3 regions of the Photobacterium panuliri genome follow, and region 2 is predicted to be linked to each of the others. Evidence: riboswitches for the same ligand, from Rfam matches in the RefSeq annotation. Region 2 holds a riboswitch; each other region holds the start of a gene.

Region 1 (4,360 bases), 510 kb from region 2:
CACCTCGATGTCGGCTCATCACATCCTGGGGCTGAAGTCGGTCCCAAGGGTATGGCTGTTCGCCATTTAAAGTGGTACGCGAGCTGGGTTTAGAACGTCGTGAGACAGTTCGGTCCCTATCTGCCGTGGGCGCTGGATGATTGAGAGGGGCTGCTCCTAGTACGAGAGGACCGGAGTGGACGAACCTCTGGTGTTCGGGTTGTGTCGCCAGACGCATTGCCCGGTAGCTAAGTTCGGAATCGATAACCGCTGAAAGCATCTAAGCGGGAAGCGAGCCTCAAGATGAGTCATCCCTGATACTACAAGTATCCTGAAGGGTTGTTGGAGACTACGACGTAGATAGGCAGGGTGTGTAAGCGCTGTGAGGCGTTGAGCTAACCTGTACTAATTGCCCGTGAGGCTTAACCATACAACACCCAAGGGGTTTTATCGGACTCCATGAGCACTTGAATGCAGTGCTTGAGATAACTAGTTAACTTTCCCAGATTGCTATTTGCGGCCGAGAGGCGGCAGATAAACGAATTTGCTTGGCGACCATAGCGTTATGGACCCACCTGATCCCATGCCGAACTCAGCAGTGAAACGTAACAGCGCCGATGGTAGTGTGGGGCCTCCCCATGTGAGAGTAGGACATCGCCAGGCTTTAAATTTAAGGTAAGCGCGTTGAACGGCGGTTACCGGATAGAGAGAAATCTCTGTCACCGTGTGGAGCGGTAGTTCAGTTGGTTAGAATACCGGCCTGTCACGCCGGGGGTCGCGGGTTCGAGTCCCGTCCGCTCCGCCACTTCTTCAGACAAAGTTAAGTCTTTAAAAAAACTACAGGGGTGTAGCTCCAATTGGCAGAGCAGCGGATTCCAAATCCGCGTGTTGGGAGTTCGAATCTCTCCACCCCTGCCACCTTCAAGGCTCTAGCAGAAATGCTGGAGCCTTTTTCGTTTATATCGAAAACAGAGTCAGCCGCAGATTCCGCCACACCGAAAATCAGCGCGTGTTGGAAGCTTGTGCGCCAGCCCTGTCCAACCCTGCCATCTTTAAGTAGGCATCCCCGAAGAAATGCAGCGGGGAAATCATATTGTTGTTATATCGAGCTATTATCGATGAATACAGCAATGTATTTGATGGCATTATTTTAGCTAAGAGTGTGATTAGCCTCAGGAAAATACCGTTGCTTTTATTGGCCAAGCCAGTAGAATGAGTGCTTATAGGGGTGTAGCTCCAATTGGCAGAGCAGCGGATTCCAAATCCGCGTGTTGGGAGTTCGAATCTCTCCACCCCTGCCATCTTCAAGGCTCTAGCAGAAATGCTGGAGCCTTTTTCGTTTCTGATATTTGTAAAACTGACCTTGCTAGCAGGTACAACGCAGCTCCTGGGCAACCGTGATCATGAGGATACGAGAGCCTTAGCGATGATTGGATTTTTGACTGTTTTCGTTGAAAAGTGCGCTGAGTTTTGTGGTGGATTGCATGAGGAAGGTTGCTTGGTAGCCTGTTATAAGAAAAAGCCCCCAACCAAGGTGGGGATCTTTTCCTTATGCGGTAACAGTGTATGGTTAGCTTTTCATCATGAGTTGGTAGCCGATGAAGCAAGCTGCGACACTAACGATAACGTTGAGTAAAATATTTACCCCTGCTTTTAGAAATTCGCCTTGTTGCATCAAAATGACGTTATCCATTGAGAATGTCGAGAACGTAGTGAGTGCCCCGAGAAACCCTAATCCGATAAGCGGGCGTGCTGGAACCGCTTCAATCATTCCCTGGTTCAGGGCAGACATGAGCAGTCCCATAATCATTGAGCCTATTACGTTAACGACTAGCGTGCCGTAGGGAAAGCCTCGTCCGAATAGGGACACACAAAACTCAGATATGAGGTAGCGGGAGCAAGCACCAAACGCCCCGCCAAGGGCGATAAGCCCCAGAAACATTAATTGACTCATTGTTATCTCAAGTGCTGATATAAATTATTGCCATACTAATACCATGTTATGGCTGCCATGAGCATTTTTCCTGCCTCCTAAAAACGCAATCATTGATTTAGCGGTAAGTACTGCTGCAGTTTTGGTATAGGCTGTGTGTAGATATAGCAGAAAATTGGCACATTGATGAGTCGATAGGAGAATTGAGAGATGGCGCTCTACCAAACGATACTATTGGCCGTAGATCCTACAGACAATGAGGCTCACCGGTTAATGGTAAAAGCTGCCGTTATTGCTGAGCAGAACAATGCCGAATTGCACTTGGCGTTTGTTGAACCGGGTATGGGCAATGTTAGTTTTGCCGATGCCGAATTAGGGATTGAAGAAGCTCATAACGAGCTTGAACAGCGAAGAATGGAGCAGCTGAGGGGGTTAGCTGATACGTCACCTTATAAAGTTAGGGCTATTCATATGGCCAATGGCGATGTGGTTAAGCATCTTGTCTTCTTGGCTGATAAGGTAGGGGCTAATCTGGTGGTGACCGGACATCGACGATCTGGGATCCATTGGTTCAAGGATATTAGCAGAGCCTTAGCTGATGAATTGGATTGCGATGTGTTGATTTGCCAGTAATTGGGGATTGTTATCTAATTGTTGTCGCTGGGTTGCTGTGAGCGCCAGAGTTCCTTATACTCGCTGTACTTGTCGGAGTGCCATCTGGCTGAGACCGCATTGCGGGATCCGTTGAACCTGATCAGGCTAATACCTGCGAAGGGAACAAGAGATAATCATCTGTATCGCTGCTCGTTTGGGCAGTAGTTCCTTCAGAATGTAAGCTATACACCCTACGTGTAGCCTCTTGTTTACGCACCCATCCGCCAAGCAACTTTCCCGATTAAGAAGACGAAAAGGAAATTGCTATGACGAATCGCAAGCAAGCGAGACTGGAAGCGAAACAATTTATCGATTCACTGACCACACAAGCCTATCCCAATTCGCGTAAGGTGTATGTCGCCGGTAGCCGGAGTGATATTCGCGTACCGATGCGTGAGGTATCGTTATCTGACAGCCTTGTGGGGGGTACCAAAGAAACGCCTGTTTTTGAGCCCAATGAGCCCGTTCGTGTTTATGATACCTCTGGTTATTATACCGATCCTGATCATCAACTGGATATTTATAGCGGTCTGCCAAAGCTTCGTGAGAAGTGGATCGTTGAACGAGCGGATTGTGATGTCCTTAGCGAGTTGAGTTCCTGCTACGCCAAAGAGAGATTGGCGGATGGTACGCTTGATGAACTTCGCTTTGGTCAGCCGGGAAGTGTTCGGCGTGCTAAACGCGGGGCCAAAGTCACCCAACTCCATTATGCTAGGCGCGGTATTGTGACCCCTGAGATGGAGTTCATTGCCATCCGCGAGAATATGGGGCGCGCTCAGTATCGTGATCAGACTCTTTCCCAGCAGCATCCCGGTATAGCGTTCGGGGCCAACCTTCCATCTGAAATAACCCCAGAGTTTGTCCGCAAAGAAGTGGCCGAAGGCCGTGCGATCATTCCTTCCAATATCAACCATCCCGAGTCGGAACCAATGATCATCGGGCGAAACTTTCTGGTTAAGGTCAATGCCAATATCGGAAATTCCTCGGTAAGTTCGTCCATTGAGGAGGAAGTGGAGAAACTGGTGTGGTCGACCCGTTGGGGAGGCGACACGGTGATGGATCTCTCTACTGGGCGCAATATTCATGAAACCCGGGAGTGGATTATCCGCAATAGCCCTGTGCCTATCGGCACGGTCCCTATGTATCAGGCGTTGGAGAAGGTGAACGGTATCGCCGAGAACCTCAACTGGGAAGTCTTTCGCGATACCTTGCTTGAACAAGCTGAGCAGGGCGTCGACTATTTTACAATCCATGCCGGTGTCTTGCTGCGTTATGTCCCTCTTACGGCAAAGCGGGTCACGGGGATTGTCTCTCGGGGCGGATCGATAATGGCGAAATGGTGCCTGGCCCATCATCAAGAGAGCTTTCTCTATGAGCACTTTCGTGAGATCTGTGAAATTTGTGCCCAGTACGATGTTGCGTTGTCGCTTGGTGACGGCCTGCGGCCGGGATCGGTGGCCGATGCCAATGACGAGGCGCAATTCAGTGAATTGCGGACGCTTGGTGAGTTGACCAAGATTGCATGGGAATACGATGTCCAAGTCATGATAGAAGGCCCGGGTCATGTGCCGATGCATATGATTAAGGAGAATATGGATGAACAGCTCAAGCATTGCCATGAAGCCCCGTTTTATACATTAGGCCCGCTGACAACGGATATTGCTCCTGGTTACGATCATATTACCTCCGGTATCGGTGCGGCAATGATTGGCTGGTATGGCTGTGCCATGCTGTGCTACGTCACCCCGAAAGAACATCTTGGCCTTCCAAACAAAGAGGACGTAAAGGTGGGGC
Region 2 (4,360 bases):
GGAAGCACGAGCGCGACGGCGGCGGAGATCCAAAGCCAGTCCCAGCAGCGGCTGGCTGGTGTGTCGAATTGGCCTTGGCGAGGCTGTAGGGTGCTGTGGCTGGCTGTCGCCAGGGGTTTGGCAAAACGCTGGGTCAGTAGCACCAGCGAAGCGCAGAGCAGCATTTGCCACAGGGCCAAAAGCGCTCCGCCAGCAAGATCGAAGTCATAGCGCAAGGCTTGGTAAACCGCCAGCTCGATGGTGGTGGCTTTCGGGCCGCCACCTAAAGCCATGACTACGGCGAAACTGGTGAAGCAGAGCATGAAAATCAGTCCGCCGGCATGGGGGAGTTGCTGGCGCATTCTCGGCCAAGCCACAAAGCGGAAGGCTTGCCAGCTCGACAGGCCGAGTTGGGTTGCCAGCTGGTGTTGTTCGGCCGGGATCCCCTCAAGGCTTTGGTAGAGCAGGCGCGTTGCCAGCGGCAGGTTGAGGAATACATGGGCCAGCAAGATCCCCTGCAGGCCGTAGAGCGACGGTATCTCCGCCGAGCCTGATGCGGCAGCAATATGGGCGAGCAAGCCGTTGTTGCCGTAGATAGCCAGCAGGCCGAATACGGCGACCAGTACCGGCAGGACCAGCGTCATGGCAAAGAGCCGCAATAGCAGTGGCTTGCCGGGGAAGTTGCGCCGCGATAGGGCATAGGCCATCGGGATGGCTGGCAGCAGGCTGAGCAGGGTGGATAGGGTGGCTTGCTTGAAGGTAAAGGCCGTTACATGGCGAAGATATGGATCATGCCACATGGCCGGGATATCCAGCATGCTGGCCTCGCCGACCAGTGCCAGTAGCGCGCCGAATACGACGCAAACAATCAGCCCGGCGGTAAGTACGCCGGGCTTTGATACATTGGTGGTTGTCAAAAGTAAGTGCCTACTACTTGGTTAGGGCTTGTTGCCATTCTCGGATCCAGCCCCGGCGCTGCTGAGCGACCTCGTCGGCACTGAATTCGAGGGCCTTGCTCGGCACGCTCAACTGCTCGAACCCTTTAGGTAGTTCGGTCGCGGTCACCGGATACATCCAGTTGCCGGTCGGGATTGCCTGCTGGAAGGCTGGGCTTAGGATAAAGCTCAGGAACTGGTCTGCCAGCGCGCTGTTCTGGCTGTACTTGAGCTTGGCGGCCACTTCTACTTGCATATAGTGCCCTTCGCTGAAATCCGCTGCCTTGTACTTGTCCTCTTGTTCGGCGATCAAGTGGTAGGCTGGCGAAGTGGTGTAGGACAGGACCATATCCGATTCGCCCTTGAGGAACATGCTGTAGGCATCGGACCAGCCTTTGGTCACGGTCACGGTCTTCTTGGCCAGTTGCTGCCAAGCAGCGGCGGCCTTGTCGCCGTAGACGGATTTCATCCACAACATCAGGCCTTGCCCCGGTGTAGAGGTACGAGGGTCCTGGTAGATGATATTCAGATCGTCGCGGTCGACGAGATCTTTGAGGCTGCTGGGTGGATTGGCCAGTTTGCTGCTGTCGTAGACAAAGGCAAAGTAGCCGTAATCATAGGGAACGAAGGTGGTATCCGACCAGCCGCCCGGCAGGGTGATCTTGCTCGTATCGACGTTGTGCTGGGCCAGTAGCCCGGTTTTTTTCGCTTCACTGATCAGGTTGTTGTCAAGGCCGAGCAGGACGTCGGCTTTGCTGCGCTTTCCTTCCAGACGGAGGCGGTTGAGGATAGAGACCCCGTCATCAAGGGCGACGAATTCGAGGTTGCAGCCACATTGGGCTTCGAAGGCCTTCTCGATGGTTGGGCCTGGACCCCAATCTGAAGCAAACGAACTATAGGTATAGACGGTCAGGGTGTTATCGGCGGCGAAGGCTGAGCCCGCTGCCAACGACAGAGTTAAAATCGGAAGTAGCTTTGTTACGTTGTTCACTATGCGCTCCTGGTACTCTTGCATCCGGCAAGAGAGGGAAGAAGGGGGCACAGGGTTTGAGATCCACCAGCATCGTGCTGGAGGTGATACGGCAAATTATCGTGGTCTCAATTCCTACGCCAGTACTAACTGGATCAGGTTCAGTGGGTCTTGCGTTGGCAATCTCAGCCCGGTGCATTTGCCCAGGCTCCCCAATGAGAACGGCTCTTATTGTATACCCAAGCGAGTTTCAGATGCTAGGTTCTGCATGCAAGGCATAGCTTTGGGGGGCGCTATTTGGCATCGTTGAGCGACCAGTTGTACTCGTATTTGATTTTGCCCAGTGAAATGGGTGCACCATCGCGGTAATGGTTGATGTGCTTGGTCAGAGCAGCTTTGTCTCCGAAGTCACTGCCATACCAGTCGTAGATCGATGAAAGGGTGGTCGAGGAGCTCGATACGGCGACCCCCTTGCGGCTGTTGATGAAGCGGGTGGCGGCCTGTTCAAGTAGCCGTTCGCTGTTATTGGCCGTGAACGCTTCTGACAGTAGGTCGGGGCAACCGAGGCTGGCGCAGTTGACCGCATAGTGGATGCGGGGGTCTTTCCAGATCGGTCGCAGGATCCGGTGTTCGATATCATTGAGGGTCAGTGGCTGGCCTGTAATTGTGAGTACTTGCTCATCCCACGGCCCAAAACTGAACAGGCCTCCGAGCTTGGTGATCGAGCTGACCGGATAGTTATCGAGGATCAGCTTGACCGTCTGGGCGTTGTAGAGGTTGACCCAATAGGCAAACTGCTCGCGCCGGTTGAGCTGGCGCGGGTCGAGTTTGGCGAGATCGCGCAGGTAGCGGTCGAGCTCGTAGTTGTCGCTGGCGCTGACTTGCCCGTAACGGAAAAGAGTTTGCTGCGGGGCGGCAATAAGGTATTTGTCGAGCAGGTGTTGCCAGCGGCTATGGTCGACCCGGACTTGGCTGGTGGCTGAGGCCTGTTGCCAGTAGGGCCAGAGGTTGGCCTTCGGGGCGGCGAGAGTGGTGGCAGGGAGCAGCAGGATTAGCATCAAGAGAAGCGGGCGCATGTGGGATCCTCGGTCAATAGTAGAGTGCTATTTCCTAGCAGACCGCTCAGGCGGCAGATTGCTTTCGTTTTTGTTCAAGGTATTGGCTTTTGGGGCAAAATTGCGGGGTATAGCTCCGGCCGATGGCCGGAGCTTGGGTCGGTTCAGGATAAGAACGCGGGGATATTGCGCTCGAAGGCAGCAATCTTATCTTCGTGTTGCAGGGTCAGGCCGATGTTGTCCAGCCCGTTGAGCAGGCAGTGGCGGCGAAACTCGTCGATCTCGAATCGGTACTGTTTGCCGTTGGCCGTAACGGTCATTGCCTCGAGGTCCACGGTGATCTCCGCGCCTTCGTTGGCATTAACGAACCCGAACAGCTCATCGACTTCCTGCTCGGCCAGCCGGACCGGTACCATTTGGTTGTTGATGCTGTTGCCGTAGAAGATATCGGCAAAACTCGGTGCGATCATAACCTGAATGCCGTAGTCAGCCAGCGCCCATGGGGCATGCTCGCGTGATGAGCCGCAGCCGAAGTTCTCCCGGGCCAGCAGAATACTGGCACCTTGGTAGCGGGGGGCATTCATCACGAAATCCGGGTTGGGTTGCTGGCCAGCATCGTCGAGGAAGCGCCAGTCGTGGAACAGATGCTTGCCGAAGCCGATCCGGTTGACCTTTTGCAGGAACTGCTTGGGGATTATGGCATCGGTATCGACGTTGGCGGCATCCAGCGGAACAACCAGGCCGGTATGTTGTTTGAATCCTGTCATGGTATGTTCCTTCTGTTAGGCCTGAATGGCAGCGGGTTCAAGTTCTCGGATATCAACAAAATGTCCCGCGCAGGCCGCTGCGGCCGCCATGGCCGGGCTGACGAGGTGGGTGCGGCCGTCACGGCCCTGACGTCCTTCAAAGTTGCGGTTGCTGGTGGAGGCGCAGCGCTCGTGCGGCCCCAGACGGTCATTGTTCATAGCCAGGCACATGGAGCAGCCCGGCAGGCGCCATTCAAACCCCGCTTCAATGAAGATTTTATCCAGCCCTTCTTTTTCCGCCTGTGCTTTTACTTGCTCCGATCCCGGCACCACCAGCGCCTGCACATTGGCCGCGACCTTGCGCCCTTTGGCGATGGCGGCGGCGGCGCGCATGTCTTCGATACGCGAGTTGGTGCACGAGCCGATAAACACTTTATCGACACTGAAGTCGGACAGGGTTTTGCCTGCTTCCAGCCCCATGTAGGCCAACGCCTTGGCGGCCGATGCCTGCTCGACCGGATCGGCAAAGTCGCTCGGTGACGGAATGGGTTGGTCAACCGCGATGACCTGACCCGGGTTGGTTCCCCAGGTTACCTGTGGCTTGATGTCCTTGGCATCAAGGGTCACCATATGATCAAACTGTGCGTCATCATCGGTTTTCAGGGTGTTCCAGTA
Region 3 (4,360 bases), on a different replicon from region 2:
ACGGTCGTTTCTAGCTCAATTATGCCAGGCCGTTAATATGAATGGGCCATTTTATAGAGCACAAAAAGGTGTTGCCGCAATATGGTTTGCGATGTTGCTGGTGCCGTTAATGGCGCTGATCTTTTTGGCAATTGAAGGAACGCGGTATATCCAGGAAAAAAGCCGGTTGGAAGATGCCACCGAAGCCGCTGCTTTGGCGATTACAATTGCCGACAATAAGGGTAAAGCCAAATCCATGGCTGAAGATTATGTTCGGGCATATGTACGAGATATCGATGCCATCAATATAAAAACGGTTCGTACATTTCAAGAGAGCAAGCCCAACATCGGTCAGGAAGAATATGTGCAATACAGCGTTGATGCCAGAACGTGGCAGCATACGTGGTTTACGAGTTCCCTTATTCCTTCTTTTTCGCCCGAGCAAGATATTGCTGGTCATTCACTGGCTAAGAAATATCCTCAGTATCTCGGCGATAGGGATGTCGATATTGTTTTTGTTTCTGATTTTTCAGGTTCAATGAACAGAAGTTGGCAGGGACGTTCGCAGTTGTTTTGGTTGAAGAATGCCATCAATAGGATTTCATCTAATATTTTGGTACCTGATCCGGATGATCACATTATCAAAAACCGAGTGGCCTTTGTTCCGTTCAATATGCGGGTACAAGACAAAATCAACAATAGGCTGATTTGCAATACTCAGCTTCGATATAACAATTACCGAAGCTCGGTGAGTACGCTGGATTACGAAGAAGTTGATTGGTCGTTTTGGGCTCCATACAGTCTCAATACTCTTCAGCAATGTCGCCAGAATTCTCGTTATTGTCCTGGTTATTCAAGAACCACCAAGCATCATCGGCGAGAGGAAGCCAAACGAATCTATGATGTATTGTCTACTAACTCATGGCGTTTGATTGACTACCCGTATTATGTTGATTATTCGCAGACAGTTGCTGATGCATTTGTAAATAAAGTGGACTATGAACAACTGCACTATGACAGTTCAGAGAACAATCTATATAGCCAAAAGTATAACTGTTCGCGTGGTTCTGACGCATTCTGGACGATAGGATTGTCATCGTCTCAATCGGCGCTATATAGGGTGCAGCAGATGGGGGCAAACGGCGCAACGGCGGCTTATCAAGGAATTTTGCGCGGAGCGCAGGTAATGGCTGAAGGGCGTCCAAAAAGCCATGATCCAAAGGTATTGAAAGCGTATCGAGAGCGCTTGAAGATGATCTTGATATTGAGTGATGGCGAGGAATCTCCATATCGAAATGTTCTACCTGAGTTAGTTAACAGAGGATTATGCGATAAGATTCGTGCTGGTTTTAGCGATAGCGAACAGCCGCTATATATCGGTGTTGTCGGCATTAATTTCAACGCTAGCCATCAGAGTGGTTTTCAACGCTGTGTGGTTAATCCCGATGAAGATATTATTGATGTCAACGATGTTGATGATCTGATAGATAAAATTGAAGAGTTAATTAAAAAAGGTGCCCGTTCAAGCGGTATTACAAAACTGTACGGATAATTAAAAATGTTGAAAAAGTTATTTCCACTCGTGTGTTTATTACCATTGAGCTGCGTTGCCGCTAGTGGTGATGATCTGGCGATTGAAAGTTATTGTAGTACTGGCCAGTATGCCGTTGTCCATCGGGTCGAAATTGGGCAGGTGCAGGGTATCGGTCAGCATCGGAATGGTTTTTTGCAAATATCGGTCCCCAGTGAGTCAAAAGCCTTGAAGAAGGCATTGTTGGATGCTGCGCAGCCTCTGGGGATATCGGCCCAGTGCATAGAGTATCTTGATGGCAAGCAACTGCTAGTAATGACAGGCGATAAGTCTCCTCAGTCGTCATTACTTGGACGGGTCTATTTTGACTTTGACAATGCACAGTTAACCCCATTCTCTAAACAAATTTTGGATTATGTCGCTCGTCAGTTAGCAAAATCCGAACAGGTTGTCGCATTGCAGGGCAATACGGATAATCGTGGTAGCCAAAAATACAACTACCAACTAGGTATTAAGCGAGCTGAGCAAAGCGCAGATTATTTGCATGGAAAGGGGATTCGATCACAGCGTTTGCTTGTAGAAAGTAAAGGTGAGCAGGCCCCCATAGAAACCAACGATTCCGAATTTGGTCGTGAGAATAACCGTCGGGTAGATATTATCTTGCCGTAATGATTTTTGGTTGATAATTCGTACGCATGAAAAAGCCAGCCTTTTTAGGGCTGGCTTTTTTATTGTCTATGAAAAGCCGTTGGGTTGCTGTGCAATAGTAAATGCTCATCCGTAGATCGATGCTGAATGAGAAGGTTTGTCTAGCTTGGTTTACCGTTGAAGGCAAAGAAGTGATGGACCGGCCCATGCCCGGAACCAATCTTCAAATCGTCAGCGTGTCTGAGCGCGTCTGTAATATATTGCTTGGCAAATTTGACGGCGATTGGAAGGGGATAGCCCTGGGCAAGAAATGAGGCAATGGCAGCAGAGAGGGTACAACCCGTGCCGTGGGTATTGCGTGTGGCAATTCTGGGCGTTGAAAGACGAATGACCTCATTGGGCAAGATAAGGAGATCAGTACAGCTTGCAGCTTGTTCTAAATGTCCGCCTTTAAGCAAAACGGATTTTGCACCCAATAGGCGCAGCGCATCAATCAGGGTTTCCATTTCATCTTCAGAAGTGGGAATTGGGCAGCCTAGTAGGGCGGCGGCTTCAGGCAAATTGGGGGTGATGATATCAGCTAGCGGTATTAGCTCAGATTGCAGGGTGGAAATAGCCGTTTGTTCAAGCAGCAAATCACCGCTGGTTGCCACCATAACGGGATCGATAACAAGGAACTTAGGTTGGTATTGCTGCAATTTGTTTGCAACGGCTTTTATGATGCGACTATCGCTAAGCATGCCGATTTTGACTGCTTGAATATCGAGATCAGAGAATACAGCGTCTAATTGTTGTTCGACAAATGAAGGATCGATTCCTAAGATACCACTGACACCTTGGGTATTTTGTGCGGTAAGGGCGGTAATGACAGAGCAGGCATAGCTGCCCGTAGCGGAAATTGCCTTGATGTCTGCTTGAATACCGGCACCACCACCACTGTCCGAGCCAGCGATAGTCAGAGTGATGGGAGTCTTGGATGAATTGGCCATGTCTACCTCGTTATTTGGCGTGGGTAGCGTGGCTTTTCTATGGGGGTAGTTGGTTTACACCTATAGAGGGAACAAAGTCATGCTAGTTCCCTACGCCATTATTAAATGGATCAGGTTCAACGGGTCCCACTCTTTGCGCTTGGCGGTGGTGGTCTCAGCCTTTTGGCTCCCCGACTAACTCTGTTTATATTAACAGATATATTCTTGAAAATTCAATTTGAGATAGATTCTTAGCTTTTGATCCACGTTGAGGTATCAAACTCATCATATTCAAAGAATGGCAAATAAAATTTGATGGCGTCTATTATAAAAAAACCGCCATTAAAGGCGGTTTTTTTGGAAAGAGTCAGGCTCTTATTTCTTACGGCAGTATTCAGCAATGATGAACATTGTCTGACCGTTTACTTTGCCTTGAATGTGCTTAGGATCATCAGTCAGGTTAACACCACGAACAGCAGTACCCTGCTTGATTACCATGCTTGAACCTTTAACTGGCAGGTCTTTGATGATAGTAACATCATCGCCTTTTTTCAGTTCAACGCCGTTTACGTCGCGTGGTTTGTCTTCGTCGGCTAGTAGGCCTTTTTCTGCCCACTCAATTTTGTCTTCTTCTAGGTACAGCATGTCTAGTAGATCTTGAGCCCAAGTTTCAGAAGACAGACGCTTAAGCATACGGTATGCCATTACCTGTACAGCTGGTTCTTGGCTCCACATGCTGTCGTTCAGGCAGCGCCAGTGGTTTTGATCTAGTGTTTCAGCATCTTCGATTTCGCTACGGCACTTTTCACATACCAGCACACAACTTGCAGCAGTTGAGTCTGGAGAGGCTGGTACTTCATATACTTTTAGATCGTCAGTAGAAGAACACAGTTCACATTGCTCGCCAGCGCGCTGTTTTACGATTGATTCAATACTCATAGTTATTATCCGTAGATGTGTAATGGTAGAAGTTACCCATACAGGTAATTGTTCTGTTTATTATGCCATTAAATATAAATAATGGAAGGAATCAAGATCAAGATCACATTAATTAGCTATATTGTGTTCAAAATTCCAGCAGTTAACATTGCGTTTGTAATGATAGTGTGATGCAGGTGTGAGTGAAATGAGTCTATAATCTGAATAAAAATATTACTACATGAGGGATTATATGAAAAAAACATGTATTTTTTTGTCATTGATGGCGCTATTCGGTTGTAACGATGATGATATG

Evidence for each region. A riboswitch is a leader RNA that binds a small molecule or an ion and turns the genes downstream of it on or off. The one in region 2 is predicted to bind thiamine pyrophosphate.
Region 1: it holds a riboswitch for thiamine pyrophosphate, as region 2 does, so the genes downstream of both, thiC (phosphomethylpyrimidine synthase ThiC) here and thiB (thiamine ABC transporter substrate binding subunit) in region 2, are expected to answer to the same signal.
Region 3: it holds a riboswitch for thiamine pyrophosphate, as region 2 does, so the genes downstream of both, thiD (bifunctional hydroxymethylpyrimidine kinase/phosphomethylpyrimidine kinase) here and thiB (thiamine ABC transporter substrate binding subunit) in region 2, are expected to answer to the same signal.

What each region holds. Positions count from the first base shown of each region.
Region 1 covers NZ_CP197192.1:338,543-342,902, reverse strand. The annotation lists rRNA gene ACSF8X_RS01750 (23S ribosomal RNA) at 1-409, shown strand, start outside; rRNA gene rrf (5S ribosomal RNA) at 527-642, shown strand; tRNA gene ACSF8X_RS01740 (tRNA-Asp) at 708-784, shown strand; tRNA gene ACSF8X_RS01735 (tRNA-Trp) at 821-897, shown strand; tRNA gene ACSF8X_RS01730 (tRNA-Trp) at 1,204-1,280, shown strand; gene crcB (fluoride efflux transporter CrcB) at 1,550-1,933, opposite strand; gene ACSF8X_RS01720 (universal stress protein) at 2,123-2,545, shown strand; TPP riboswitch at 2,609-2,706, shown strand; gene thiC (phosphomethylpyrimidine synthase ThiC) at 2,833-4,360, shown strand, end outside.
Region 2 covers NZ_CP197192.1:844,133-848,492, forward strand. The annotation lists gene thiP (thiamine/thiamine pyrophosphate ABC transporter permease) at 1-896, opposite strand, end outside; gene thiB (thiamine ABC transporter substrate binding subunit) at 910-1,878, opposite strand; TPP riboswitch at 2,000-2,109, opposite strand; gene ACSF8X_RS04215 (DUF547 domain-containing protein) at 2,178-2,960, opposite strand; gene leuD (3-isopropylmalate dehydratase small subunit) at 3,104-3,706, opposite strand; gene leuC (3-isopropylmalate dehydratase large subunit) at 3,722-4,360, opposite strand, start outside.
Region 3 covers NZ_CP197193.1:350,538-354,897, forward strand. The annotation lists gene tadF (tight adherence pilus pseudopilin TadF) at 1-36, shown strand, start outside; gene ACSF8X_RS17715 (TadE/TadG family type IV pilus assembly protein) at 38-1,531, shown strand; gene ACSF8X_RS17720 (OmpA family protein) at 1,538-2,179, shown strand; gene thiD (bifunctional hydroxymethylpyrimidine kinase/phosphomethylpyrimidine kinase) at 2,320-3,147, opposite strand; TPP riboswitch at 3,218-3,330, opposite strand; gene ACSF8X_RS17730 (PhnA domain-containing protein) at 3,502-4,065, opposite strand; gene ACSF8X_RS17735 (hypothetical protein) at 4,298-4,360, shown strand, end outside.